DNA from 4 places in the Mesorhizobium sp. M0136 genome. Region 1 is predicted to be linked to each of the others. Evidence: predicted binding sites of a transcription regulator. Region 1 holds the regulator's gene; each other region holds the start of a gene.

Region 1 (7,358 bases):
ACGAGTTCTGCCTGGCAGACGAGATCGCCGCGGCGATCGTTGCCAGTACGCCCATGATCATGAACACCTTCATGGTCACCCAACGCGTGTTGATACCGGCAAGGTTGGCGGCTTCCGGATTGCCGCCGATAGCGAAGACATAGCGGCCGAAACGGGTACGCTTGGTGATGAAGGTCATGATCAGCCCGACGGCCACAGCCATCAGCACGGGTATGGCGATGCCATGGGCGATGAACAGCCCGCCTTCGGGAACCGTTATATTGTTGGCCGCCGCGTATCTGTTCACGATGCCGACCGGCCAAGGATAGGAATTGGCGAGCCATATGGCGCCCATGATGACAGCGCAGGTGAGGACACCGAGGAACGTCTCGGCCCAGATCGGGCGCAACGGAAAGCGGAACCGCTTGCGCTGCACCCGTCCGTTGAGCAGCATGAACACAACCGCCAGGCACGCGATAATTCCGACGATCCAGCTCCATCGCGCGCCGATCGAACCCGCCGGCCCACCGCCCATCAGCTGGAAAGTGGCATCAAGCGGCGCAATCGTCTGACCGCTGGCGACCCACCATGCGGCACCCCGCCAGACCAGAAGGCCGCCCAGCGTCACGATGAAGGCCGGCACCTCGAGATAAGCGATGATGTATCCCTGGAACGCTCCGATCAGAAGGCCGAGCGCCAGGCCAATGGCCAGCGCCAGGATCCAGATCCAGGGGTTGCCGAGTTGCAGACCGATCATTCGCACCAGGAAATGCACCTGCGCAAAGCCCATGACCACGCCGACCAGGCCTTCGGCGGAACCGACCGACAGGTCGATATTGCGCATGACGATAACCAGCACCATTCCGGCGGCCATTATGGCCACGGCGGAAGTCTGCACCGAGAGGTTCCAGAGATTGCGTGGCGTCAGGAAGGTCCGGCTGTCGAAGTCGAACGGATTGACGCCGAGCCGTACGCTGGAAACGACATGCAGCCCGATCCAGATGACCAACAGCGCGCCGATCATGCCGAGCATACGGGTGTCGATCTCGGTTGCCTTGAGAAACCGGGCAACGATGCCGAGCTCGGATTCCCGCGCCCGGTCTGCCGTGCTGTCGACCGGCGTGTTGGAAGTCGTGTCGGTCATCATGTTTCTCCCGCCGGGTTGCCGTCTGCCGCGGATGCCGGAAGCAGCCTAGAAGTTATCCGCCGGAAGCGGAAAAACAATTCTTTTTGAAAAAACGCCGCGGCGAGCGGCCGCGGCGTTCGGACTTCTCGGAAACGTCGGCTCAGTTGCAGACCGCAACAGTGCCAGCCGCCACGCCGGCGCAGACCTCTTCTTTCTTGATCCAACCGGCGTCGATGACGACGTTGAGGTTATCCTTGGTGATGGCCACCGGAGTCAGGAACAGCGACTTGACCGTGTTGCCGCCGGGCGTGGTGAAATCCTTCACGCCGGCAATGTCGGTCATCTGCTTGCCGTCGGCAAGCTGCGAGGCGATCTCGGCGGCGTTCTTACCGAGCTCGCGCGCGTCCTTCCACACCGACACGGTCTGTGTGCCAAGCGCGATGCGGTTCAGTGCGGCGTGGTCGCCGTCCTGGCCCGAGACCGGAACCGATCCGGCCAGCCCTTGCGCCGTCAGCGCGGCGACGACGCCACCGGCGGTGCCGTCATTGGCCGCGACCACGGCATCGACCTTGTTGTCGTTGGCGGTCAGGAACTGTTCCATGTTCTTCTGAGCGTTGGCCGGCAGCCAGCCGTCCGTATAGGCCTCGCCGACATTCTTGATCTTGCCGCTGTCGATGGCCTCCTTCAGCACCTCCATCGAACCGGCAAACAGGAAATCGGCATTCGGATCGGAACCCGAACCCTTGATGAAGACGTAATTGCCTTCCGGCTTCACCTTGAAGACTTCGCGGGCCTGCATGCGGCCGACTTCCTTGTTGTCGAAGGTCAGATAGAACACGTCCTTGTTCTCGATCAGCCGGTCATAGCCGACGACCGGGATGCCTTCGTCCAGTGCCTTCTGCACGGCCGGCCCGATGGCCGAGGCATCCTGTGCGAGGATGATCAGCGCATTGGCACCCTGCGAGATCAGGCTCTCGACGTCGGTGAGCTGCTTGCCGGGGTTGGACTGTGCGTCGGCGGAAATATACTTGTCGCCGGCGGCCTCGATGGCCGCCTTCATTGCGGCCTCGTCGGTCTTCCAGCGCTCTTCCTGGAAGTTCGACCAGGAAACGCCGATGACCTTGTCTTTCGCCTGCGCCACCGACGCCAGCGCCAGCGTCATGGCGACACCCGCCAGAATGGCGGTCGTGAATTTCTTCATCATATCCTCCCTGCGCCGCGTACGGCGTGACCAATTGCTCAACGACCAGCTTGGAAGCTCTAATTTTTTCGAGCCTCGAAAAAATACTGGCCCGATCTCCGGCTGCTGTCAACATCGATTGTGATGGATTTTGATGACTCTGCGAGTTTTTTCGAGCGTCGGAATAAACGATGACAGCGCCACCAGCATCTGACACTATTTGCCGCATCTGACACTATTTGTCGGACATTACCGACGGCTTCCGGTTCATGAGCGGCCGCGGCAACCGGGAGGAAAGCAAAACGATGTCGGTCGGAATCCGCCATGACGATTTGCGCCGGCGCAACCGGGCGATGGTGATCTCGGCGGTGCGCCGGGCCGGCCAGCCATCGCGTACGGAGATAGCAGCCACCACCGGCCTCAGTCATTCAACCATATCGGCGATCTCCTCCGACCTGATACGGGAAGGCATCCTCGCCGAGAGCAAGGCAAGTGAGGCCGTTTCGTTGAAACGCGGTCGTCCGCAGGTCGGCCTCGCCCTCAACCCGGAAGCGGCGGCGGTGCTGACCGTGGTGTTGTCGCTGAATTTCCTGTCGGCCGCCATTATCGACTATGCGGGACAGGTGGTCGCCGAGGAACAGCGCCGGCTGGACACGCTGACCATGCCGCGCGACGAGCTGACCCGCGAATGCATGGCCATTGTCCGGCGCCGGCTTGAGGACCCAGACCTTGACGTCCGCAGTGTCGCCCGCATCGCCCTGGCGATTCAGGGCATTACCGACTCCCCTGCGCGCGCCATGCTGTGGTCGCCGATCACGCCGCAGACCGACATCGCCTTTGCCGACATGCTGGAGGACGAATTCGGCATCCCGGCCACGGTGGAGAACGACTGCAATATGATGGCGGTAGCTTTGCGCTGGCGCAATCCGGATCGCTATCACGACGACTTCATCGCCATCCTGCTTTCGCACGGCATCGGTATGGGGCTTGTGCTGAAGGGCGAACTGTTCACCGGGACGCATTCCTCGGGCGGCGAATTTGGCCACATGATCCATCGTCCGGGCGGCGCGCTCTGCCGCTGCGGGAGGCGCGGCTGCATCGAAGCCTATGCCGGCAACTATGCCATCTGGCGCAACGCCAGGCAGATGAGCGAAGACAGCGAACCTATCGCCGACGTCAGCGACGCCGACATGCGCGCTCTGGCGGCCCGGGCGCGCGAGAAGGATGGGCCGGAACGCGAGGCCTACCGCAAGGCCGGCGAAGCGCTGGGTTTCGGTCTCGGCTCGCTGTTCGCGCTGATCGATCCGGCACCGGTCGCGATGGTCGGCGCCAGTGCCGCTGCCTTCGATCTGATCGAACCGGCCTTGCGCAAGGCCATCGCCCAGACCGCCGGTGGCCAGCATTCGGGCTCGATCTCCTTCGACACCGAGCCAAACGAATTGCCGCTGATCCGCGAAGGCTGCGCGATGCGGGCGTTAAACTTCGTCGACCAGGAGATTTTCGCGCCGGGCGCGCAAATGAGGCCCGGCGTCAGAAAGAACGTCGCCTGACCAGGCGGGTCAATCTTCCCTGATCGCATAGCCGGCACCGCGGATGGTGCGGATGACATCCGGCATGCGGCCGTTATTGACGGCTTTGCGCAGCCGCCCGACATGCACGTCGACGGTGCGTTCGTCGATGTAGATCGTCTCGCCCCAGACATTATCGAGCAACTGGCTACGCGAGAAGACGCGGCCCGGATGCCGCATCATGAACTCGAGCAACCGGAATTCGGTCGGCCCGAGCCTGATTTCGCTCTTCTTGCGATAGACCCTGTGCGATTCGCGATCGAGCACGATGTCGCCGACCTTTAGCACGCTGGACAGCACTTCCGGCTTGGCGCGCCGCAGCAGCGCCTTGACCCTGGCCATGAATTCCGGCGTCGAAAACGGTTTGACCAGATAGTCGTCGGCGCCGGTCGAAAGACCGCGCACCCGGTCGCTCTCCTCGCCGCGCGCGGTCAGCATGATGATCGGCAGCCGCTCGGTTTCGGGGCGCACGCGCAACCGGCGGCAGAGCTCGATGCCGGAAACCGCCGGTATCATCCAGTCGAGCACCAGAAGGTCGGGCACATTCTCCTGCAAACGGATCTCGGCTTCGTCGCCGCGTGTCACCACCTCGACCTGGTAGCCTTCGGATTCGAGATTGTAGCGGAGCAGCACGCCCAACGGCTCCTCGTCCTCCACCACCATTATGCGTGGTGCGATCATCGGCTGGGCACCCCCATCATGTCACCGGCGCGGACATTGTCGTTTCGTCCTGCTTCGGACGGTTGACCGGCAATTGCTCGCCGGTCAGCACATAATACGCATTTTCGGCGATGTTGGTGACATGGTCGCCGATCCGCTCCAGATTCTTGGCGCAGAACAGCAGATGCGTGCAAGCGGTGATGTTGCGCGGATCTTCCATCATGTAGGTCAACAGCTCGCGGAACACCGACGTGTATTTGACGTCGATACGCTCGTCGGCGGCACGCAGCTTGGCCAACGCGGCCGCATCGCCTGCAGCATATTCCTCGATGACGCCCTGCACCTGGATGAGCACCAGCTGCGCCATCGCATCGATGGAATGCGAAAGGTCGCGCGGCGTGACGCTGAGGCCGACCGCGCTCACACGCTTGGCGATGTTCTTGGCAAGGTCGCCGATGCGTTCGAGGTCGCCGGCCATGCGGATCGCTCCGACGACATGGCGCAGATCGTGAGCCATTGGCTGGCGCTTGGCGATCAGGGTGATGGCGCGGTCGTCCAGTTCGCGTTGACGCGCGTCCATGATGGCGTCGTCGGAGACGACGCGTTGCGCCAGCACGTTGTCGGAATTCAACAGGGCCTTGGTCGCCCCGCCGACCATCGAACCGGCGAGGTCGGCCATGTCGCGGATCAGCTTGCTGATCTGCTCGAGATCCTCGTCGAAAGAAGCGACTGTGTGTTCGCCCATGGTCCTGTCCTCATATGCATGATCGGAACGGCTCAGCCGAAGCGGCCAGTGATGTAGTCCTGCGTGCGCTTCTCGCGGGGCGACGTGAAGATCTTCTCGGTCCGGTCGAACTCGACCAGTTCACCCAGATACATGAAGGCGGTCTGGCGCGACACGCGCGCTGCTTGCTGCATGTTGTGGGTGACGATGACGATCGTGTAGTCGGCTTGCAACTCGTCGATCAGTTCCTCGATCTTGGCCGTCGACAGCGGGTCGAGGGCCGAAGCCGGTTCGTCGAGCAGAATGACTTCCGGCTTCACTGCAACGGTGCGGGCAATGCAGAGCCGCTGCTGTTGGCCGCCGGACAGGCTCAAGCCGCTGGCGTTTAGCTTGTCCTTGACCTCGCTCCACAGCGCGGCCCGCTTCAACGCTTGCTCGACGCGGCCGTCCATCTCGGACTTGCCGAGATTCTCGTAGAGCCTGACGCCGAAGGCTATGTTCTCGTAGATCGACATCGGGAACGGCGTCGGCTTCTGGAACACCATGCCGATCTTTGTCCTGAGGAGGTTGAGATCCTGCGACCGGTCGAGAATGTTCTTGCCGTCAAGCAGCACCTGGCCCTCGGCGGTCTGTTTCGGGTAGAGCTCGTAGATGCGGTTGAAGACGCGCAGCAGCGTCGATTTCCCGCAACCCGAAGGGCCGATGAAGGCCGTGACGCTGCGCTCGGGCAGCGACAGGCTGATGTCCTTCAGCGCCTTGCTCTGGCCGTAGTAGAAGTTGAGGTTCTTGACCTCGATCTTCGTCTTCTCGGTGACCGTTTCGGTCATCGTCATGTCTGGGGACAACATCTGTGTCATCTGTCCTCTCTGCGTCCGGTAAGGCTGCGGGCGAGGATGCTCAAGCCCAGAACCGTCAGGGTGATTATGAGTGCGCCGGTCCACGCCAGTTGCTGCCATTCCTCGTAAGGGCTGAGAGCGAACTGGAAGATGGTCACCGGCAGGCTGGCCATCGGCGCGTTGATATTGCTGCTCCAGAACTGGTTGTTGAGCGCGGTGAAGAGCAGCGGCGCCGTCTCGCCGGAAATGCGTGCTATCGCCAGCAATATGCCGGTGACGATCCCGGACAATGCGGCGCGGTAGGCGACCGAACGGATCACCACCCAGCGTGGCGCGCCGATCGCGGCACCGGCTTCACGCAACGCGTTCGGCACCAGGTTGAGCATGTCTTCAGTGGTGCGCACGACCACCGGAATGACCAGGATGGCAAGCGCCACGGCGCCGGCAATGGCCGAGAAATGTCCCATTGGCCGCACCATCAATTCATAGACGAACAAGCCGATGATGATCGACGGCGCCGACAACAGGATGTCGTTGATGAAGCGGACGACGGTGGTGATGCGCGAAAAGCGTCCATACTCGGCCATGTAGGTTCCCGCCAGCACGCCGATCGGCGTGCCGACGACAATGGCGATGATCGTCATCAGCAGGCTGCCCGCGATGGCATTGAGCAGGCCGCCGGCTTCGCCCGGTGGTGGCGTCATCTCGGTGAAGACCGCGAACGAAAGCCCGGCTGTGCCCTTATAGATCAACGCACCGAGGATGAGCGCCAGCCAGGCAAGTCCGATGCCGGCGGCGACGACGCAAAGCGCCATCATCACCGAATTCCTGGCTTTGCGGCGGCTGTGGAGCGATGAGGATGTCGACATCGGTCAGGCTCCCGTACGGGCGTCGATCCGCATCAGCATATAGCGGGCGGCGGCAAGGATCAGGAAGGTGATGACGAACAGGATCAGGCCGAGCGCGACCAGCGAGGAGGTGTAGAGGTCGCCGTCGGCCTCGGTAAATTCATTGGCGATGGTCGCCGAGATCGTCGTGCCCGGTGCGAACAGGGAGGCACTGATGCGATGCGCGTTGCCGATGACGAAAGTCACCGCCATGGTTTCGCCGAGTGCCCGGCCGAGGCCAAGCATGACGCCGCCCATGATGCCGATGCGGGTATAGGGAATGACCACGCGCCGGGTCACTTCCCAGGTGGTGCAACCGATGCCGTAGGCCGATTCCTTCAGCACCGCCGGCACCGTATCGAAAACGTCCTTGGTGATCGAGGTGATGAAGGGCAACA
Region 2 (7,358 bases), on a different contig from region 1:
TGGCTGACGGCGGTGATGCGCGATGGCACGATCTTGCCGCGCTCGGAGATGTAGCGCTGCAGAAGCCGCACGTCCTTGTAGTCGATCTTCGGCGCGTTGGCGCCAGAGAACGGGCAAGTCTTACGGCGGCGGTGGAAGGGGCGCCGGGTTGGGATCTGGTTGATGTCGACCATTATTCTGCGGCTCCTTCAAAGCCTTCGCGCGGACGGCGCGGGCCACGATCGGCACCGCCATCGCCGAAGCTGCGCGGCGGACGATCACCACGGTCACCGCGATCGCGGTCGCCGAATGAGCGCGGGCCACGGTCGCGGTCGCCGAAGCCGCCGCGTTCCGAGCGCTCTTCGCGCTTCTGCATCATTGCCGACGGACCTTCCTCATGCGCATCGACCTTGATGGTCAGGAAACGCAGTACGTCCTCGGACAGACCCATCTGGCGCTCCATTTCGTTGAGCGCGGCCGGCGGGCAGGTGATGTCCATGAGTGTATAATATGCCTTCCGGTTCTTGTTGACCCGGTAGGTGAGGGACTTCAGTCCCCAGTTCTCGACCCGGCCGACGGACCCGCCATTCGCGGTGATGACGCCCTTGTACTGTTCGACAAGCGCATCGACCTGCTGCTGCGAGAGGTCCTGCCGAGCAAGAAACACATGTTCGTATAGAGCCATAGTGTTCGTGCCTTTCTTCGTTTCTCTCCCGGTTCCCGGCGGCAAAAGCCTCTGCAACTTCTCTGACCCGCAATCCTTGCGAAGGCGGGGAAGAAAGGAGCATGACGAGACGGTCGAGAGCGGAGACACGGGAGGCGGAAGCACTTCCGGCTTCACACGAAGGTTTCGAAAAACCTCCGGCCCTCCGTTCAGCCCCCAGCAAGGACCGGCAGATTGCGGGCGTCTATACAGGAATTTGGCCGCAAGGCAAGGGCAAACGGCCGACGTGTCGTAAGCAGATGAGTTGCACGCGAGTTGTCCGGTTTTATTGGGCTGCTGGCCTCATTCGCAAGGTCTTATGGATTTCCTGCCCGGACCCAAGGATGTTTTCCGGCATTTCGCCTGACAAAACAAACCGGATGCCCTGTTCGTATAATCGCGGGAGACGATCGAGGTAACGCCAACAAATCGAACAGCTCTACGCAGTCGGCAATCAGCTGCAACAATTCCCGTCTCTCGACGGCACGATCGGAGTTCGCGCATCACGCTGCAACTTCAGCTGCCTCAGCTCGTATGTGCAGCCACTTTGCCGGTGGTTTCGGGGAAGAAATCGGGCGCCGCATGGCGCTTGCCGAACATCATGTCGTATTGCAGCAGACGGAAGTCGCGGATTGCCGGATCGATCTCTTTCTGACGCGACCAATCGGGGGTGGCGTCGCCCCCCGGTGCCAACAGCAAATTGCGGTCGATGACGCGGTAGCGCTCTCGCAGTTGGCCGAGGAAGCCGGTGTAATAGGGATGGCTGATGCCGGCCGTTTTCAGGATATGGTAGGGCAGGAAGGCCGGGCTGACGGCGCCCAGATCCTCGGCCGGGCCGCTGCGGTTCGACCAGACGATCAATGGCGTCTCGTGGTGCTGCAGCATCTGGTCGGCCGGCTCCTTGCGCGGCGCGACATTGTCCTTCAGGAAACCGGTCTCGACGTAGACCGGCCCAAGCGGCGGCAGGTGATCGCCGAAGAATGCGATGACGGTCGGCCGCTCGCGTTTCTTCGCCCATTCGATCAGCCGCTCGAGGCCGCGGTCCGCATCGGAAGAGCCTTCGGCGTAGCTCAACAGCGATTCACGTGCCCATTGGCTGATCGGCGCCTGCACCTTGTGGGTCGGATTGTTATAGCGATACGGCTCATACGGCCCGTGGTTCTGCAGGCTGACGGCGAAAAAGAAGACCGGCTCGGCGCTGGTATCGGCTTCGCGGATGATCTCGTCGGTCATCGCTGCGTCCGACGCGAGCGGTCCGCGCTTCTGCATGGGCGGCAACGTCTCCTCGGACTTGAAGTCGTTGAAGCCGAAATCGGCATAGACGGCCCCCCGGTTCCAGAACCAGTTGGTGCCGGGATGGATGGCGCGCGCTCGATAGCCCTGACTTTTCAGGAAGGTCGCCAGCGAGGGAGTCGGTGTCCGCACATATTGCTGGTAGGGAATGCTGCCCGCCGGCAGGAAGGCGTTGGAAAAGCCGGTCAGGGCCTCGAACTCGATGTTGGCCGTCATGCCGCCGAACTCCGGCGAGAACATGTAGCCCGTGCGCAGTGCCCGCACATTGGGGATAGGGTCGGGTGTGATGGTGACGCCGGGCAGCTTGGTCGGATCCCAGAAGGATTCGCTCATCACGACGATGATGTCGGGCTTCTCGGCAGGTACCGAGGCGATCACCTGCGGTTTGCCGATCGCTTCGATTGCCTTGTCGGAATAGCCGGGCGGCGCCGAGACATGCGCCATCGGGACGTTCAGCGCGAAGGCGAGCGCAAAACCGTTCGAGGCATAGTTTTCCTTCTGGTCCCACATAATCGGGATGATCTGCAGCCGGTCGCGCGTCCACGAGAAAGTGGCATAGTCCATGATGGAGACGAAGAAAGCGATCAGCGGCACCGTCAGCGTCAGCCGGGCAAGGCGGCCCTTGTGGCTGAGCGCCGGAACGCGGCGGCGCCATAACCGCCAGCCATAGACGAGCAGCGACAGCCCGCCGACGATGCCGATCGCCAGGGCAATGGCGGTTCCCGGGCGGTCGCGGACCAGGAGCGGCATCAGTGCCACGATCTGCCGGGAATAGAGGAAATCGGTCGGATAGAGCGGATCGCCGAGATAGAGCGACTTCTGGTGGCCGACGAACGCCAGCGACAATGTCAGCGGCGCGACGATCATCAGGCTTTGATGGCTGCGGCCGAGCACGGCGTCGAGGCCGATGAGGATCAGCGCAAAAATGATGATCGTGGTCCAGCCGGGTTTGAAAGGCTGCAGAAAGAAATCAATGGTGCCGGCAAAGTTGCCGCGCACGATCAGTTCGATGGCAAACACCAGGATGGCCGCAGCCAGCAAGCTGATAAGGCCATAGCGGATGACAGGCCATCTGCGCGCCGGCAGATAGCCAGTCGACGGATCGCCTTCAAGAAACTGTGGCGCCGCCTCGGCTGCGCTCTGCTTGGTCTTTGCCACTTCAATAGTTCCCCGGCCCGCAACAAAGGCGTCACTCGATTGTCATCGAACTGTCACGCAAAGCCTAGCGCCTGCGGCGGAAATAAGAAGAGCCAGCAAACAAATCGTGAGCGGTTTTCATCATGAGTGATCGCCAAAAAGCCTGCCGAAACAGGCACTCGGCCGACGCTGAGCGGTCAAGGTTGGACTTGACTTGGGCGCACGCCTTGCGTCACAGGCAGCGAGAACCAGCAGCTGGGAGCCGACGATGGCCATCGCATTCACCTTTCCGGGGCAGGGCAGCCAGGCCGTCGGCATGGGCAAGGACCTCGCCGATACTTTTGTGGAATCGCGGCGGATCTTCGAGGAAGTCGACGACGCGCTCGGTGAAAAACTATCGCAGCTGATCTGGGAAGGCCCGGAAGAGACGCTGACGCTGACCGCCAATGCCCAGCCGGCACTGATGGCGGTGTCACTTGCCGCAGTCCGGGCGCTGGAGGCGCGCGGCTTCTCCCTGAACGGCAAGGTCACCTATGTCGCCGGCCATTCGCTCGGTGAATATTCGGCACTTGCGGCCGCTGGTTTCGTTTCGGTCGCCGACGCCGCCCGGCTGTTGCGTATCCGCGGCAATGCCATGCAGGCGGCTGTACCGGCCGGCGAGGGCGCCATGGCGGCGATCATCGGGCTGGAACAGGCCGACGTCGAGGCCGCTTGCGCAGAGGCCGCCCAGGGCACCGCCAGAGATCCCGCGCAAGCCTTGGTGTGCCAGATCGCCAACGACAATGGCGGCGGCCAGCTGGTGATCTCCGGCGCCAGGCCGGCGGTCGAACTGGCGGCGAAGCTATGCACGGAGAAGGGCGCCAAGCGGGCGCTGATGCTGCAGGTCTCGGCGCCCTTCCATTCGGCATTGATGAAGCCTGCGGCCGAGATCATGCGGGAGGCGCTGGCCGCCGTGACTAAGAGTGCGCCCGCCGTGCCGCTGGTCTCCAACGTTACGGTGACCCCGACGAGCGATCCCGACGAGATTGCCCGCCGCCTCGTCGAACAGGTGGTCGGGCGCGTGCGCTGGCGCGAAACGGTGGAGTGGTTCGGCAGCAACGGCGTTGCGACGCTTTACGAAGTGGGCGCCGGCAAGGTGCTGTCGGGGCTGGCCCGCCGCATCAACCGCGATATTGCCACCACTGCCATCGGATCCGCGGCGGATGTCGAGGCGGCGCTGGGGCGCTTGCATAATCAACTGGCGATTTGACCCCGCTCCATGCAAAGGGTGTTCGCTCAGATCAGGAGGCAAGAATGTTCGAATTGACCGGCCGCAAGGCGCTCGTCACCGGCGCATCGGGAAGTATCGGCGAGGCGATCGCCCGCGTGCTGCACGGCCAGGGCGCCATCGTCGGCCTGCATGGCACACGTATCGAGAAATTGGAGGCGCTGGCCGCCGAACTGGGCGACCGGGTCAAGCTTTTCCCGGCCAATCTTTCCAACCGCGACGACGTCAAGGCGCTCGGCCAGAAGGCGGAGGCCGACCTCGAAGGCGTCGACATCCTCGTCAACAATGCCGGCATCACCAAGGACGGGTTGTTCGTGCGCATGGCTGACGCCGACTGGGATAGCGTGCTCGAGGTCAACCTGACCGCCGTGTTCCGGCTGACCCGCGAGCTTACCCATCCGATGATGCGGCGCCGCCATGGCCGCATCATCAACATCACTTCAGTGGTTGGCGTCACCGGCAATCCCGGCCAGACCAATTACTGCGCCTCCAAAGCCGGTATGATCGGCTTTTCCAAATCGCTGGCGCAGGAGATCGCCACCCGCAATATCACCGTCAACTGCGTCGCCCCGGGCTTCATCGAATCGGCGATGACCGCCAAGCTCAACGACAAGCAGAAAGAGGCGATCATGGCGGCGATCCCGACCCGGCGCATGGGCACGGGCGCCGAAGTCGCCTCTGCCGTCGCCTACCTCGCTTCCAACGAGGCAGCCTACGTCACCGGCCAGACCATTCATGTGAATGGCGGCATGGCAATGATCTAACACTTGGGAAAACGCTTCATTCCGTCTTGGATGCACGGGATTTTTCGTGTAATGCCGCCCGCAACCCGGCGGTTCGGGCAAAAACCGGTCCTGTTCCGCTGCGTTTCCGGCAGGACCATCTTTCAGCTTGATTAGCGGCATTCTGCCCGCTAACGAAGACAGACAACCAAAAGACGAGGATGCCCAAATGAGTGACACCGCAGAGCGCGTCAAGAAGATCGTCATCGAGCACCTTGGCGTCGATGCCGACAAGGTGACGGAGCAGGCGAGCTTCATCGATGATCTGGGCGCGGACAGCCTCGACACGGTCGAACTTGTCATGGCGTTCGAAGAAGAGTTCGGTGTCGAGATCCCGGACGACGCCGCCGAGACCATCCTGACTGTTGGCGATGCGGTGAAATACATCGACAAGGCCTCGGCCTGACGCTATTTGCAGTCATCACCGAGGAGGACCTGCGATGAGGCGTGTCGTCGTCACGGGCCTTGGGCTGCTTTCGCCGTTCGGCATGGGCTTCGAGCACAGCTGGAAGGAGCTTCTGACCGGCCGCAGCGCAGCCAAGCGCATCACCGAATTCGAGGTGGAAGACCTTGCCTGCAAGGTCGCCCACGTCATTCCGCGCGGTGACGGCTCCAACGCCACTTTCAATCCTGAAGCCGTTCTCGAGCCGAAGGAACTGCGTAAGATCGGCGATTTTATCCTGTACGGGATCGCGGCCGCCGACGAGGCACTCAAGGATTCCGGCTGGCAGCCGAAGACGCACGAGGATCAGTGCGCCACCGGCGTGCTGATCGGTTCGGGCATCGGCGGCATCGAAGGCATCGCCGAGAATGCGATGATCCTCAAGGAACGCGGCCCGCGCCGCATCAGCCCGTTCTTCATCCCCGGCCAGATCATCAACCTCGTCTCCGGCCAGGTCTCGATCCGGCATGGGCTGAAAGGCCCAAACCACGCCGTCGTCACCGCTTGCTCGACCGGTGCGCACGCCATCGGCGACGCCGCCCGCCTGATCATCTGGGGCGATGCAGACGTTATGGTCGCAGGCGGCGCCGAAGCGCCGGTGACGAGACTGTCGATCGCCGGGTTCGCCGCTTGCCGCGCGCTCTCCACCGAGCGCAACGACGCGCCGCAAACGGCCTCGCGCCCCTATGATCGCGATCGCGACGGCTTCGTCATGGGCGAGGGCGCCGGTGTTGTCGTGCTCGAGGAGCTCGAACACGCCAAGGCCCGCGGCGCCAAGATCTATGCCGAGGTCACCGGCTACGGTCTGACCGGTGACGCCTATCACATCACCGCGCCTGCCGAGGATGGCGACGGCGCTTTCCGTTGCATGACAGCGGCGCTAAACCGGGCGAAGCTGACGCCCGCAGATGTCGACTACATCAACGCGCACGGCACATCGACCATGGCCGACACGATCGAACTCGGCGCCGTTGAGCGGCTGGTCGGCAACGCCGCCTCTAAGATATCGATGTCGTCGACCAAATCGTCGATTGGCCACCTGCTGGGCGCGGCTGGTGCTGCCGAGGCGATCTTTTCCATCCTCGCCATTCGCGACAACATCGCGCCGCCGACCATCAATCTCGACAATCCGGAGCGCGAAACGGCGATCGACCTGGTGCCGCACAAGCCGCGAGCCCGGCAGATCGACGTGGCGCTGTCCAACTCCTTCGGCTTCGGTGGCACCAACGCCTCGCTCGTCTTCCAGCGCTACAATGGCTGACCGCTCTGCCGGTTTCCGTCTGCCGTCAATTTTGCCATATTCGCCCCTACTCTGCCCGAGGGGATTCGTCGCAAGATCAAATGGTAGGGCGCTATGAACACAAATCCGGCCGATAACGGGGAATTTGGGCAACGGCCAGCAACGTCCGGCCCGATCGTGCCGAAAACGGCCAGCGAGGCGTTGCGGCCCGAGGCCGGCACGCCGCCGCCGAAGCGCTCGCGTGCCTCGCGCAGCCAGTTCGTTGTGTTCATGAACTTCGTCATCTCTTCGGTGATGCTTATGGTTCTGGCGGCAGGCGTTGCGCTGTATTTCGGCAAGCAGGAGTTCAACGAGCCCGGTCCGTCGGCCAATGGGGACACTTTCCTGGTCAAGCCGAATAGCGGCGTCCAGGAGATCGCCGACCAGCTTGAGCGGCGAGGACTGATCAGCGACGCCCGCATTTTCCGCCTTGGCGTGCGCGCCTTCGGCAATGATTCCGCCCTGAAGGCCGGCGA
Region 3 (7,358 bases), on a different contig from region 1:
CTTCGAGGACCATCCGTTCGAGGTGCAGACCTTCGACCAGCCCTGCGCGCTGTGCGCGGCCGAGAACGTCTATCTTGACGAAGTTATCCTCGACGACCATGGCCGCCACATGTTCGTTTGTTCCGACACCGACCACTGCGAGAAGCGGCGCGAGCAAGGCCATCGCGGCCACCTTGCGCCTGAAACCCCTCTTGCCCTGGAAAAAACGGAGCCGGCGCAATGACCGACGAACCGCTGCTGCGCGTCTCTGCGCTGTCCAAATTCTACGGCTCGCGCGTCGGCTGCGAGAACGTCACCTTCGATCTGTGGCCGGGCGAAGTGCTGGCTGTCGTCGGCGAATCCGGGTCCGGCAAGACGACTTTGCTCAACTGCCTGTCGACAAGGCTACTGCCCAGCTCCGGCACCGCCAGCTACCGCATGCGCGATGGCCAATTCCGCGAGCTCTACCGCATGAGCGAGGCCGAGCGCCGCTTTTTGATGCGCACCGACTGGGGCTTTGTCCACCAGAACCCCGCCGATGGTCTGCGCATGACAGTGTCGGCCGGCGCCAATGTCGGCGAGCGGCTGATGGCGGTCGGCGACCGCCACTACGGAAAAATCCGAGCCACGGCGGTCGACTGGCTGTCGCGCGTCGAGATCGACGAGGGCCGCATCGACGACGAGCCGCGCGCCTTTTCCGGCGGCATGCGCCAGCGCCTGCAGATCGCCCGCAACCTCGTCACCGGGCCGCGGCTGGTGTTCATGGACGAGCCGACCGGCGGCCTCGACGTCTCGGTGCAGGCGCGCCTGCTCGACCTGCTGCGCGGCCTGGTCACCGACCTCGGTCTGGCGGCCATCGTCGTCACGCACGACCTTGCGGTGGCACGTCTGCTGTCGCAGCGCATGATGGTGATGAAGGACGGCCGCGTCGTCGAAAGCGGCCTCACCGACCGGGTGCTCGACGACCCGCGCGCGCCCTACACCCAGCTTCTCGTTTCTTCCATTCTGCAGGTGTGACTATGGCAACCCCGCTCGTTGTCTCCGACGTCGCCAAAAGCTTCACCATGCATCTGCGCGACGGCATCAAACTGCCGGTGGTCGCCGGCGTCTCGTTCGCGATCAGGGCCGGCGAATGCTCGGTGCTCGGCGGCCCGTCCGGCGCCGGCAAGAGCTCGATCCTGAAAATGCTCTACGGCAATTATGCCGCCGATGAAGGCCAGATCATCGTCCAGCACGAGGGCGGGCTCATCGATCTCGCAACTGCCAGCCCGCGCACCGTGCTTGCCGTCCGCCGGCTTACCATCGGCTATGTCAGCCAGTTCCTGCGCACCGTGCCGCGTGTCTCGGCGCTCGATGTCGTCGCCGAGCCGCTGGTCGAGCGCGGCGAGGAGCGTGAGGTCGCGCGCGGCAAGGCACGTGCCTTGCTGGCGCAGCTGAACCTGCCGGAAAAACTCTGGGCGCTGCCGCCGGCGACGTTCTCCGGCGGCGAACAGCAGCGCGTCAACATCGCGCGCGGCTTCATCACCGAGCATCCGATCCTGCTGCTAGACGAGCCGACCGCCTCGCTCGACGAACGGAACCGCGACGTGGTGATTTCCCTGATCGCCGCCAAGAAGGCGGCGGGCGTCGCCTTGCTCGGCATCTTCCACGACCACGACGTGCGCGAGGCGGTGGCCGACCGTATCATCGACGTGACCGCCTTCGCCGCCGGAAAAATCGCCGCATGACGAGGAAACTGTCGGAGGCACCGCTGATCCACGAGACGGCGCAAGTTGAGAACTCGACGCTTGGCCGCTGGACCGAGATCGCCGAGCGCTGCCGGGTTTCCGAAAGCACGCTCGGCGACTATTCCTACATGATGCAGGACTGCGGCGTCTGGTGCGCGACGATCGGCAAATTCGCCAACATCGCCGCCAATGTGCGCATCAACGCCACCAACCATCCGACCTGGCGGCCGACGCTGCACCATTTCACCTATCGCGCCTCGGACTATTGGGACGACGCCGAGCACGAGAGCGAATTCTTCGCCCAGCGCCGCGCCAAGCGCGTCACCATCGGCCACGACACCTGGCTCGGCCACGGCTCGACTATCCTGCCGGGCGTCACCGTCGGCGATGGCGCCGCGGTCGGTGCGGGTGCCGTGGTGTCGAAGGACGTCGCGCCCTACACCATCGTCGGCGGCGTGCCGGCCAAGCCGATCCGCGAGCGCTTCGACCGCCGCACGGCGGAGCGCTACCAGGCGCTCGCCTGGTGGGACTGGGACCATGCAAGGCTACGCGCCGCGCTCGATGATTTTCGGGAACTGTCAGCGGAGGCCTTCCTGGAGGAGTATGGCGGCTAACGGTCGTGAAATGGTGACTAGTGAATGGGGCAGCGGACAGGTTTCGAGGCTCAGGAAAGCCTTTCTTATCACCATTCACCATTCGAGCCTCTCGTGCTGGATTGGCCGCGCCGCTCCAGGCTGTGGGCAGTAACAAAACTGACATCGTTCCGACACCGCAGGTTCATGCGGCTGCGCTAGCGAGGGTTAACAGACCTTCAATTGCGATTGGACTGGAGCCTGCACCATGTCAGCTACGCTCGAAATCCGCGGCGTCACCCGCCGGTTCGGCAAGAACACCGCCGTCAGCAATGTCGATATCGCGATCCCGCACGGTCAGATGGTCGGCATCATCGGCCGTTCCGGCGCCGGCAAATCGACGCTTCTGCGCATGATCAACCGCCTCATCGATCCCAGCCAGGGATCCATCCTGTTCGACGGCGTCGAGGTTTCCGGGTTGCGCGGCTCGCCGCTCCGGCGTTGGCAGCGCGACTGCGCCATGATCTTCCAGCAGTTCAATCTGGTGCCGCGCCTGGACGTGCTGACCAATGTGCTGCTCGGCCGGCTCAACCACCGCTCGACGCTGTCCAACCTCTTCGGCATGTTCTCGCGCAGTGAATGCGCCGAGGCTGTTGCCGCCCTTGAGCGTCTCGACATCGCCCGCACCGTACTGCAGCCCGCCGGCACGCTTTCCGGCGGCCAGCAGCAGCGCGTTGCTATTGCGCGTGCCATGATGCAGCAGCCGAAGGTGCTGTTGGCGGACGAGCCGATCGCCTCGCTCGATCCGCTCAACGCCAAGGTGGTGATGGACTCGCTGCAGGACATCAATTTGCGCGAAGGCATCACCGTCATCACAAATCTGCATACGCTTGATACGGCCCGCAACTATTGCAGCCGTATCATCGGCATGGCCGCCGGCAAGGTTGTCTTCGACGGCCCGCCCGAAGACCTCAACCGCGAGGCCGTGCGCATGGTCTACGGCGCCGACAGCAATGGCGGCGAAATCTCCGAGGCCATCACCTCGACCAGCGTCGCCATCAAACAGAAAATCGCTGCATCCGCCGGACCGCTCGAGCCCGTATTCCCTGGCTACTGAGAACGGCCTGATCGCCCGCCCGCGTCAAAGGCACTCGTCAAAAGTTCGAACGCTCCGGCGCGAAGCCGGAACCAACAGGAGAGAGATAATGTTCAGGAAGATGGTTTTTGGCGCGGTTTCATTGCTCGCCATCGCAACAAGTGCCGCTCACGCCCAGGATATCAAGGAATTTCGCATCGGCATCCTTGGTGGTGAAAATGAAGCGGACCGGCTGCGCAACTTTCAGTGCCTCGCCGATCACCTGAAGTCCGAATTCGGCTTCGAGAAGGTCTCGCTGTTCCCGGCCGCCGACTATGACGGGGTGATCCAGGGCCTGCTCGGCGGCACCCTCGATTTCGCCGAGCTTGGCGCGTCAGGCTATGCCAGCGTCTACCTCAAGGATCCGAACGCCGTGACCCCGATCCTCGCCACCCAGCAGACCGACGGCGCGACCGGCTATTATTCGATCGGCCTGGCGCTGAAGTCGTCCGGCATCACCGACATCAAGTCGGCAAAGGGCAAGAAGCTCGGCTATGCCGACCCGGATTCGACCTCCGGTTATCTGATCCCGCTGACCCAGATCCCGAAGGACACCGGCGCCTCGAACGAAACCTTCTTCGCCTCGACCCAGTTCAATGGCGGCCACGAGAACAACCTCCTCGCCGTTCGCGACGGCAAGGTCGATGTTGCGGTTGACGACTCCTCGGGCATTGGCGACTTCAAGAACGGCTACACCTCCGGCACCTTCCACAAGGAAGTCGCCAAGGGCGCCGTCGACCCCAACGATTTCGTCGAAGTCTGGCGCTCCGGCTTGATCCCGAACGGCCCGCTGGTCGTGCGCACCGCACTCGGCGGCGATATGAGCGCCAAGCTCGCCAACTTCTTCACCAGCCTGCCGGCCAAGGACAAGCCTTGCTTCGAGGCCATCGAAGGCGGCGACTTCACCGGCTACGTTCCGGTGAAGCCCGACTTCTACAGCGTCATCGTCGAAGCCCGCAAAGCCGCGATCGGCGGCTGAATACAATTGAAAAGGGCGGCGTTTCCCGCGCCGCCCTTTTTGCATGCCGATCATGACCATGTCAGCCACAATTCGTTCAGACGCGATCCGGCAGACGGCAGAGGCCTGGCGACGCCAGACATCCTTACGCCGGTTCTACACGGCGCTCGGCATCGGTTTGCTGCTTGTCGCCATATGCACAGCCATGTGGTTCGCCGACGAGGCCAATGCCGGACATTTCTTCGATCGGCTGCCGCATATACTGGATTTCCTTAGCTGGCTTGTTCCCAAAGACTGGAACGACGTCTGGCGGGCGCTGTTCGACATCGCATCGCCGCACGACAAGGGCAGCCAGGAGTTCAACTTCCCGCTTGGCCGCGTCTATCTCTGGGGCGGTTTTTACCTACCCGAATATTTCGAGCTGATGCTCACCACGCTCAACGTGGCGCTGGTTTCCACTTTCATCGGCTTCGTCTTTGCGGTGCCGTTCTCGTTCATCGCCGCGCGCAATTTGACACCCAGTCCGGTGCTCAGGCTCGTCGTCAAGCGCTTCATGGAACTGCTTCGCGCCTTCCCCGAGATCGTCATTGCCGGCCTGTTCGCAGCCATCCTCTCGACTGGCCCGGTCGCGGCCATCATCGCCATCGGCCTGCATTCGATCGGCGCCCTCGGCAAGCTCTTCTATGAGATCAACGAAAACACCGACATGCGCGCCGAAGAAGGCCTGCGCGCGGTCGGCGCCAACTGGTTCGAGCGCGTGCGCTTCGCCGGCCTGCCGCAGGTGCTGCCCAATTTCATGTCCTATGCGCTGCTCAGGATCGAGATCAATGTCCGTATCTCGACCATCATCGGCGCGGTCGGCGGAGGCGGCATCGGCGAGGAGCTGAAGCTCTCCATCTCACGCGGCTTTGGCGCCAAGACGCTGGCACTGGTGCTGCTGTTGTTCACCACCATCTTCCTCGTCGACCAGTTCTCCGCCTGGCTTCGCCGCAAGCTCGTCGGCGAGCAGGCCTTCATGATGGGCGCCTGACCATGATCCCAAAAAGTGGATTCCGGTTTTTGGAAAAGATTATGGCAAATCAACAAGAAGACTGCCCATGGCCGCGATGACCGCCGATGAGATGCAGGCGATAGAGGAGCGCTTTCCCCAAGTAGTCCGACGGCCCTTGTACAAACGCTTCGGCCCGCTGGTGCTGTTCGCCGGCATCCTGCTCTACCTCGTCTATGCCTTGTGGTTCTTCAGCCTGCCGCAAGTGCTGAGGCAATCGCACTGGGAGCGCCTGCCGCTCTTCCTGACGCAATGGATCAGCTACGATCTGCAGCCGGAATTCCGTCTCGATCAGCCTCAGATCACCCCCAAATACCCGCGTTTTTCTGCACTTGGCGAAGACCCGCATCCCGACTGGGTCATCGCCAATGCCAACGGCTCCTACACCGTTCTGATCGACGGCCGAGCCAAATCCGTCACCTTCGACAAGGCCGAGGCAACGCTTGTCGCCAATGGCCAGGCGGTGCCGGTGTCGTTGACCAGCGGCAAGCCGGTGATAACCGGCCCGGTGCCGGACTGGATCACCGCGCATGACGATGAAATCGTCGCCCGGATGGGCTTTGCCGGCGAGGTTCGCATAACCGTCGATCGCGTCAAGGTCCGCAAGCGCTTCCTCGGCTGGGCGAATTTCGTCTTCGACACACGCTCGCCCTTCTTCGGCAAGTCGCCCGGCGAGGTGGTCTCGTTGCTGATGTCCGGACCCCAGCTCAAGCCGGGCACATCAAACATTGCGCTGGCCGCCGACAATATCTGGAACAACGCCCAGTGGCAGCATGGCGACGTCTGGACGAAGCTGTTTCAGACCATCGTCATGGCATTTCTCGGCACCTTGCTCGGCGGCATCGTTGCCTTCCCGCTCGCCTTTTTCGCGGCCCGCAACATCACCCCGAGCGGCCTGCTCAGCCAGGTGCTCAAGCGGTTCTTCGATTTCATGCGTTCGGTCGACATGCTGATCTGGGCGCTGTTCTTCACCCGCGCCTTCGGCCCGGGCCCGCTGGCCGGCAGCGCCGCGATCTTCTTCACCGAGATCGGCACGCTCGGCAAAGTCTATTCGGAAGGCCTCGAGAACATCGACGACAAGCCGCGCGAGGGCATCCAGTCGACCGGCGCCAACGGCTTGCTGGTGCAGCGTTATGGCGTGCTGCCGGAAGTGATCCCGGTCTTCATCAGCCAGACACTCTATCAGTGGGAATCCAACACCAGGGGCGCGACGATCATCGGCGCCGTCGGTGCCGGTGGCATCGGCCTGAAGCTTTGGGAGGCGATGCGCACCAACTCCAACTGGGCCAATGTCTTCTACATGGTGCTCTTGGTCCTGCTCGTCGTTTTCATCTTCGACAACATTTCCAATTTCCTGCGCCGCCGGCTGAGCAGGACGATCCACGACTACAACAGGATACAGGCCGAGCAGGGGTGACGGGTGCGGCATCGGGCTGGCCGATCGCTATGCAGCTTTCCTCCACCCGTTCTTAATGTGCCTGTAGCCGTCGCGGTAGACAGCTTCCGGGCCTTCGGAAAAGTCGCGCCACACCTTGGTGGCCGCGGCCAAATCCTTCAGCGAACGCCCGAACGCCTCGATCGTCAGCCAGTCGTCGTAGCCGCTCTTGCGGATGGCGGAGAAAGTCTCCTTCCAGGGAATATGGCCACGGCCCGGCACCCCGCGATCGTTCTCCGAAATGTGGATATGGACGATGTTCTTGCGGTTGCGCGTATAGGCGCCGATCGGGTCGGCTTCTTCGATGTTGGCATGGAAGGTGTCGTACATCGCCTTGATGTGCGGCCGGTCGATCGCGTCGATATGCTCCGACAAATCGTCCATCGTGTTGAGCAGGTAGCATTCGAAGCGGTTGAGCGCCTCCAACCCGATGGTGACGCTCTTGTTGCCGGCATAGTCGCCAATGGCGCGTTGCGAAGCGATCGAACGTTTTTTCTCGGCCGC
Region 4 (7,358 bases), on a different contig from region 1:
GCCGGCGGTAGCGCAGATCTCCATCAGCCGGTCGAGCTTGCAGTTGCGCTCGTGGAAAATGCGCTTCACCGTCGGCTCAGAAACGCCCATTCGCTCGGCAAGGACGCGGTAGGTCACGCCCTTGGCCTTCAGCGTCCGCTTCAGCGCGTCGAAGATCAGGCCGTTCATGGGATGCACCTCTTTTGCACGATTTGGTATCAACCTTCGGTACTAGTCCCGATAGATCTTCCCGAAAAGTATCGAAAGGCCTAGCTCTCCGCCAGCCCATTACAGGAGACTAGCCATGAAAAGCCTCTTCACACCGATACTTCTCGCCATCGTCGGCATCGCGACTGCGCCGGCAGTTCAGGCCGCTGAACTCTGGCGCGCCGGCGGCCTCGAGCAACCTGAATCGGCGCTGTTCGACGCCGCCGGCCAGCGCGTTATCATCTCGAACATCGTCGGCAATCCCGGCGAAGCCGACGGCAACGGCTATCTGTCGATTCTGTCGATGGACGGCAAGCTGGTCACGCAACACTGGACCGACGGCATGGACGCGCCCAAGGGCATGGCGATTGCCGGCGGCAAACTCTACGTCGCCGACATCGCCCATGTGCGCGTCGTCGATCTCCAAAGCGGCAAGCTAGCGTCGACGATCGACGTGCCGAACGCTGTCTTTCTCAACGACATGACCGCTGATGCATCCGGCAAGGTCTACGTCACGGATATGCTTGCCGATACGATCTATCGCATCGACGGCGACCGGCTCGAACTGTTCATCAAGGATGCGGCGCTCGCTTCGCCGAATGGCATCTTCGCAGATGGCGGCCGGCTGATCGTCGCTTCGTGGGGCAAGGGCATCAAGCCCGACTTCAGCACCGCGGAGCCGGGCGGCCTGCTCTCGGTCGATCTCGCCACCAAGGCCGTTTCGCCTCTGGCTGGCGCGGAAAACTTTGCCAACCTCGATGGCGTCGTTGCCATCGGCGGCAGCATCTACGCCACTGCCTATATGACGGGCACGCTCTACCGCTACAAAGCCGGCGGTACGCCGCAAGTGGTTGCGACGTTCAAGCCGGGCAGCGCCGATATCGGCACAGATGGCAAGTCGACAATCTTCGTGCCGCTAATGAACGAGGGCGAGGTCTCAGCGTTGGGCCTCGACTAAGCCGGCAGTTGCCAGCTCAGGCGAGAGGCGCGGCTTTCTTCAGCTGCGCCCGCGCATCCGTGATCGATGCGGCATAAGTCACCAGCGGCCGCTTGACACCGTGGTTGATCAGCATGCGGCGTGTCTGCGGTGAAGCGCCTGAGATAATAAAGCGAACGCCGGCGCGCTTGGCCTTGTGGGCCGCGCCCTCGATGACATTGGCCGCCGTCGAATCGAAGAACGGCACCGCCGAACAGTCGAGGATGAAGTTCTTGCGCTGGTCGGCGATGCGGTCCAGCACCGTGCCGACGGTCGAGGCGGCGCCGAAGAAAAAGGCGCCCGATATCCGGTAGACCACGGTGTCGGCATCGCTCGCCTCGCTGGAATCATAAGCGCTGGCTCGGTCGGCGACGTCTTCCTGCACCAAGGATTGATGGTCCGCCTCCACCGCGATGCTCTTGGCCATGCGGTCGATGAACAGGATCGAGCCTAGCGCGAAGCCGACGACGATGCCTTCGGTCAGGTCGCGTAAGATGACGATCAGGAACGTCGCCATCAGTACCAGCGCATCGCCGCGCGAGGCGCGCAGCAAGGTGGCGAAGGCCTGTTTCTCGAACATGTTCCAGCACACCACCGCCAGCACGCCGGCAAGTGCTGCAAGCGGGATATAGCTGGCCAGCGGTGCCGCCACCAGCATCAGAGCAAGCAGAATGGCCGAGTGCATCATGCCTGAGACCGGTCCATGCGCGCCGGCCCGTACATTGGTCGCGGTGCGGGCAATGGTGCCAGTGGTGCATATGCCGCCGAACAAGGCGGAGGCGATATTGGCGAAGCCTTGCGCCACCAACTCGCAATTGGAGCGATGCCGCCTTCCGGTCATGCCGTCGGCGACGACGGCCGACAGCAGCGATTCGATCGCCCCGAGCAGCGCAAAGGCGATGGCGTCCGGCAGCACGTCGATTATCCTGTCGAGGCTGAGCGGCGGGAAGGCCGGCCATTGCAGGCTGCGCGGGATGCCGCCGAAGCGCGTGCCGATCGTCTCGGCCGGCATGGCGAGCAATGCGACGACGAGGGATGCCAGTCCGATGGCAATCAGCATAGCCGGCCACTTCGGCCGAAACCGCCTCAACGTCGCAATGGTGATGATGGTCAGTGCCGCCACCGCAGTTGCGGCGAGGTTGATTGTTCCGGCCGCTTCGCCGATGGCCATCAGCTTCGGCACCAGCGGCCCTGGCTCCTTGCCGGCGAGCTTCAGCCCGAACAGTTCGACGATCTGGCCGGAGAAGATGATGACAGCGATGCCGGCGGTGAAGCCGACGGTCACCGGGTAGGGGATGAATTTGATGTAGGTGCCAAGTCTGAGATAGCCGATGGCAAGCAGGAACACGCCGGCCATCATCGTCGCCAGCAGCAAGCCGTCGACGCCAACCCGCGCCACCGTCGCCGCCACAAGCACAATGAAGGCGCCGGCCGGGCCGCCGATCTGGAAACGGCTGCCGCCAAGCGCCGAGACCAGGAAGCCGCCAATGATCGAGGTGTAGAGCCCGCGCTCCGGCGTCACGCCTGAAGCAATGGCAATTGCCATCGACAACGGCAGCGCAACGATGGCGACAGTCAGCCCGGCGATGGCATCCGCCTTGAAATGCGTGAGCGTGTAGCCCTCGCGCAGCACCGTCACCAGCTTCGGGGTGAACAGTTCGGAAAATGTCGGCCGCGCCGGTTGATGCACTGCCCGCTGCGTCTGATCCATCGAGTGCCTTCCGCATGAAACCAAGGAGCGGCGGGATCGTCGGCAGGACTGTCGGCGGTCGCCGTCGCGACTTGGAGCGGCGTGCGTCCAAATAGGCGCACAGATACGCCCCAACACTTTTGACCCGCGCATCGGACTATCCGAAAATCGAATTTGATTTTCGGCGATGCGGCAGTAGCGTCAGCCTTGCGGGTTCTGCGGCGTGACAGGCTTGAGGCGAACGCCCCTGCCGCCACGCTCGCTCGCCTGGTTCTCGCCGATCAGCTCGACCCCGGCCTCTTCAAGGGCCTGGATGACCTTCATCAGCGTATCGACCACGCCCCGGACCACGCCGTCGCTCGCTTCCATGCGCTGAATGGTTGGAAGCGAAACCCCGGCGCGCTCGGCGAGGGTCTTCTGATCGATGCCGGCCAGCGCCCTCGCGGCACGCATCTGCGCGGCAGTGATCATCGGTCAAAACCCCGTCTGAGTTCTGCAGTATCACGTATAATACCTTCATAATGATGGGTCAAACATCATCTTGCCTATGTGAAACATGCAACAGTCTTTGCCAGCCGGTGCGCTGGCATGCTACAAACCTCGACATCGTTAGGCGGGACATCCATTGCGGTACCGATTTCACAGGTACGACCTTAAAAGGGATGAGCAGGTGAAGACATTCAAAGCGTTGGCGACCTCGACAGTCTTGCTGTCGATGGTTTTCCTGCTGGCAGGCTGCGGACATGGCCTGATCAACAGGCTGATTTGAAGTAGTCCGGCCGACGTCAGGTGCCGTCGGCCCGCCCTAGCCATCGCTGCAGCAATCGTGCCGCCAGCCAGCACAGCATCGCCCAGGCAAAGCCGGCGCACCAGCCGGCCAGCACGTCGGACGGCCAGTGGACGCCGAGATAGATGCGGCTGATGCCGACCACCACCGTCGTCAGCACCGCCAGCACGAGCACATAGATCTTCGTTGTGCGCCCGGGCAAAAACCGTGCCGCCATGCTGCCCAGCGTCAAATACGTCACCGCCGACAGCATGGCGTGGCCGCTCGGAAACGAAAGCGATGCCACATCGGCGAGATGCGAGACCAGATCCGGGCGCGGCCGGTCGATATCGAATTTCAGCACGCTTGACAGGAGCTGGCCGCCCGCCACCGCGACGAACATGAGAAGCGCCGCGCCTGGCCTGCGGATAAGGAGCAGATAGACGATCATTGCTGCCGTGATCAGCACCAGTACGCTGGCGCTGCCGAGGCTGGTGACGTCGCGCATCGCTCCTTCCAGCCACGCCGGTCCGATCGGATTGTCGGGCTGGCCGGCCTTGCGGAAGGCAAGCAGGATTTCGGTGTCGAAGGCATGCGGCGTGGTCGCCCGCGCCAGCTCCATCAGTTCTTCGAACCCCCACAGCCCGCCGGCAATGACCAGCCCGGCCAGCAGAACCGGGAACTCCAGCCAGTTGCGCAGTCTGCTTGCAATCTTCTTCATCGGCCCGATCGCAGCTACAGCCTTTGCAGATAGGGCCCGAGCGTGATCAGCGCCACAGCTGCGATGGCAAGCACAATGCCGGTTGCCTGCAAGGCATTGACGCGCTCGCCGAAGAAGACCAGCGCCACCACATTCACCGACACCAGCTGGATCACCGCCGACAGGCTGAACGACACCGACATGCCGAATTCACGGATCAGCCTCAGCATGATCAGATTGCCCAGCGAATAGAGCGCCAACGTCAGCACGATCTTGCCGAGGCTCGGCGCCAGCCCCCACTGTTTTGCGGCCATGGCCGCCAGCAGAAAGATCACCGTCGAAACGCAGAGCTGCCCAAGTCCCCAGAAACTCACTTTTGTTCCTCCCGATGCGGTCCCTACGCGCCTGCCGCAGCTCTTGTTTCCGAAGCGCCGGTCGCGGTCAAGCGGGGCTGATGTTGGATACGAAATCGCAGGTGGCAATTAGCCGGCATGTCATCAAACTGTGACCTGCCGGTAATACCGGATTGGCCAGGCAACACGCTCCAGCAATCCATCCAGCCAGAGGCAGGCCCCCATGACTGAACAGCGCTCGACCGAACATCGCACCCCTGACGCCCATTTCCGCACCAGCCTGCTCGAGGAAAACGATGGGCCAGGAGCCAATCCCACCGACAACCGCACCATGGGTGAGATCATCGCCGCGCGGTTCTCGCGCCGCGGCTTCCTCAAGGGCTCGCTTGCCGTCTCGGCCATAGCCGCTACCGTCAGCCCGCTGGCGCTGATCGCCGCCGACAACGCCCGCGCCGCCGAAGGCTCCGCCTTCGCTTTCGACGAGCTCGAGGCCGGCATCGACGACAAGCATCACGTCGCACCTGGCTATGACGCCGACGTGCTGCTGCGCTGGGGCGATCCGCTGTTCGCCGATTCGCCGGAATTCGATCCGACAAAACAGTCGGCGGAAGCCCAGGCCAGACAATTCGGCTACAACAACGACTATGTCGGTTATATCCCGATCGGCGGCTCGGCCGAGCATGGCCTGCTGGTCGTCAACCACGAATACACCAATCCGCATCTGATGTTCCCGGGCCTCGTCACCATCGTCGATGGCAAAGCCAAGCAGGCGCCCCTCAGCAAGGAGCAAGTCGATGTCGAGATGGCCGCGCATGGCGGCACCATTGTCGAGATCCGCAAAGAAGCCGGCAAATGGCAGGTCGTGCGCGACGGCAAGCTCAACCGCCGCATCACCTCCAATACCGAGATGGCACTGTCTGGCCCCGTCGCCGGCCACGACCGCGTCAAGACCAGCGCCGACCCGAGCGGTACGAAGGTCATCGGCACCCTCAACAACTGCGCCGGCGGCGTCACGCCGTGGGGCACCTATGTCATGGCCGAGGAGAACATCCACGGCTATTTCTCGGGCGAGCTGCCGCAGGGCCATAACGAGGCGGCCAACTACAAGCGCCTCGGCATTCCCGAAGGCGCCTATGAATGGGCGGCGCATCATGACCGTTTCGATATCGGCAAGGAGCCGAACGAGCCGAACCGCTTCGGCTGGATCGTCGAGGTCGACGTTCAGGATCCGACGTCGGTGCCGAGGAAGCGCACCGCCATGGGCCGCTTCAAGCATGAGGGCGCAGAATCGATCGTCGCCAAGGATGGCCGTGTCGCCTTCTACCTCGGCGACGACGAGCGCTTCGACTATGTCTATAAGTTCGTCACCACAGGCAAGTTCAATCCGGACGATCGCGCCGCCAACATGAATTTGCTCGACGACGGCACCTTGCATGTCGCCAAGTTCGCCGAGGACGGTTCAATCGAATGGCTGCCGATCGTCTTCGGCCAGGGACCGCTGACAGCGGCAAACGGCTTTGCCAGCCAGGCCGACGTGCTGATCGAGACGCGCCGTGCCGCCGACCTGCTTGGCGCCACCAAGATGGACCGCCCGGAAGACATCCAGCCCAATGCCGCCAATGGCAAGGTCTATGTCATGCTGACCAACAATTCGAAGCGCAAGGCCGACCAGGTCGACGCCGCCAATCCGCGCGCCGAAAACGCCTTTGGCCATATCATTGAGATCGTCGAGGATGGCGGTGATTTCGCTGCGACCAAGGGCAAGTGGGAAATCCTGCTGAAATGCGGCGATCCCGCCGTGGCCGAAATCGGCGCCACCTTCTCCACCGCAACCACTGCCAATGGCTGGTTCGGCATGCCGGACAATTGCGCGGTCGATTCGGCCGGCCGCCTCTGGGTTGCTACCGACGGCCAGGGCCCGAAGGCCACAGGCCGCACCGACGGCCTGTGGGCGGTCGACACGGAAGGCCCGGCGCGGGCGACCTCAAAGCTGTTCTTCCGTGTGCCGATCGGCGCCGAAATGTGTGGTCCCCTGTTTGCGCCGGACGACCAGACTGCTTTCGTTGCCGTCCAGCATCCAGGCGACGGTGGCGAGGACTGGGAGGCTTTTGGGCGTCCCTCCTATTATGAGGATTTGTCGACCCGCTGGCCTGACTTCAAGCCGGACATGCCGGTGCGCCCGGCGGTCGTTGCCATCACCAGGCAAGGCGGCGGCAAGATCGCGGTCTGAGACGCGGGAAGGCCTTGCAGTCTCGAGGAAGGATTTCGGTGGATGCGAAATCCTTCCTTTCCTGATATGGGATGCATCCATGCTGCGCATCATGCGCCGACTAATCATTCGGTGCGCTAACCACGGCCACATTCATTGTGCTTCGCAACCTGAAGCCAATGGACTCGTATAGTCTGATGGCCGTGGCGTTGCTGGCATAGGCGTGGAGATAGGGAATTTCGCCGCGCGCCACTATCCGGTTTGCCACGAACAGGGACAGCAGCTTGCCCAGGCCACCGCCGCGAAATTCCGGATTTGAGCACACCCCGCTGAGTTCGGTATAGCCAGGTTGCTTCATGCGCTCGCCGGCCATTGCCACAAGTCTGCCCTTGATTTTCACGCCCCAAAAATCGCCCAGGCTCAGGGCTTCGAGCGTGAATGGGCCAGGCTTGGTGAGCAATGCCAGGGCGAGCATCTC

The links. The regulator PhoB, encoded in region 1, activates phosphate uptake and scavenging genes when phosphate is short. The targets are predictions, from matches to a motif close to TGTCATNNANCTGTCAT.
Region 2: a site for PhoB is predicted at 3,174-3,190, ahead of NKJ35_RS12660 (LTA synthase family protein). Genes of this name have one in related genera too.
Region 3: a site for PhoB is predicted at 2,449-2,465, ahead of phnC (phosphonate ABC transporter ATP-binding protein). Genes of this name have one in related genera too.
Region 4: a site for PhoB is predicted at 4,811-4,827, ahead of NKJ35_RS16220 (PhoX family protein). Genes of this name have one in related genera too.

What each region holds. Positions count from the first base shown of each region.
Region 1 covers NZ_JAMYTP010000016.1:9,014-16,371, reverse strand. The annotation lists gene NKJ35_RS19675 (sugar ABC transporter permease) at 1-1,123, opposite strand, end outside; gene xylF (D-xylose ABC transporter substrate-binding protein) at 1,266-2,306, opposite strand; gene NKJ35_RS19665 (ROK family protein) at 2,591-3,835, shown strand; gene phoB (phosphate regulon transcriptional regulator PhoB) at 3,845-4,534, opposite strand; gene phoU (phosphate signaling complex protein PhoU) at 4,551-5,258, opposite strand; gene pstB (phosphate ABC transporter ATP-binding protein PstB) at 5,291-6,094, opposite strand; gene pstA (phosphate ABC transporter permease PstA) at 6,091-6,942, opposite strand; gene pstC (phosphate ABC transporter permease subunit PstC) at 6,946-7,358, opposite strand, start outside.
Region 2 covers NZ_JAMYTP010000008.1:236,585-243,942, forward strand. The annotation lists gene rpsR (30S ribosomal protein S18) at 1-173, opposite strand, end outside; gene rpsF (30S ribosomal protein S6) at 173-664, opposite strand; gene NKJ35_RS12660 (LTA synthase family protein) at 1,208-3,133, opposite strand; gene fabD (ACP S-malonyltransferase) at 3,381-4,361, shown strand; gene fabG (3-oxoacyl-[acyl-carrier-protein] reductase) at 4,406-5,143, shown strand; gene NKJ35_RS12675 (acyl carrier protein) at 5,331-5,567, shown strand; gene fabF (beta-ketoacyl-ACP synthase II) at 5,602-6,864, shown strand; gene mltG (endolytic transglycosylase MltG) at 6,958-7,358, shown strand, end outside.
Region 3 covers NZ_JAMYTP010000019.1:11,763-19,120, reverse strand. The annotation lists gene NKJ35_RS21880 (alpha-D-ribose 1-methylphosphonate 5-phosphate C-P-lyase PhnJ) at 1-223, shown strand, start outside; gene phnK (phosphonate C-P lyase system protein PhnK) at 220-996, shown strand; gene phnL (phosphonate C-P lyase system protein PhnL) at 999-1,706, shown strand; gene NKJ35_RS21865 (DapH/DapD/GlmU-related protein) at 1,703-2,320, shown strand; gene phnC (phosphonate ABC transporter ATP-binding protein) at 2,547-3,395, shown strand; gene phnD (phosphonate ABC transporter substrate-binding protein) at 3,484-4,392, shown strand; gene phnE (phosphonate ABC transporter, permease protein PhnE) at 4,445-5,401, shown strand; gene phnE (phosphonate ABC transporter, permease protein PhnE) at 5,469-6,836, shown strand; gene NKJ35_RS21840 (sugar phosphate isomerase/epimerase family protein) at 6,864-7,358, opposite strand, start outside.
Region 4 covers NZ_JAMYTP010000012.1:53,329-60,686, reverse strand. The annotation lists gene NKJ35_RS16250 (helix-turn-helix domain-containing protein) at 1-168, opposite strand, end outside; gene NKJ35_RS16245 (SMP-30/gluconolactonase/LRE family protein) at 284-1,144, shown strand; gene NKJ35_RS16240 (SulP family inorganic anion transporter) at 1,161-2,873, opposite strand; gene NKJ35_RS16235 (helix-turn-helix domain-containing protein) at 3,054-3,323, opposite strand; gene NKJ35_RS16230 (phosphatase PAP2 family protein) at 3,638-4,339, opposite strand; gene NKJ35_RS16225 (hypothetical protein) at 4,354-4,692, opposite strand; gene NKJ35_RS16220 (PhoX family protein) at 4,895-6,901, shown strand; gene NKJ35_RS16215 (GNAT family N-acetyltransferase) at 7,002-7,358, opposite strand, start outside.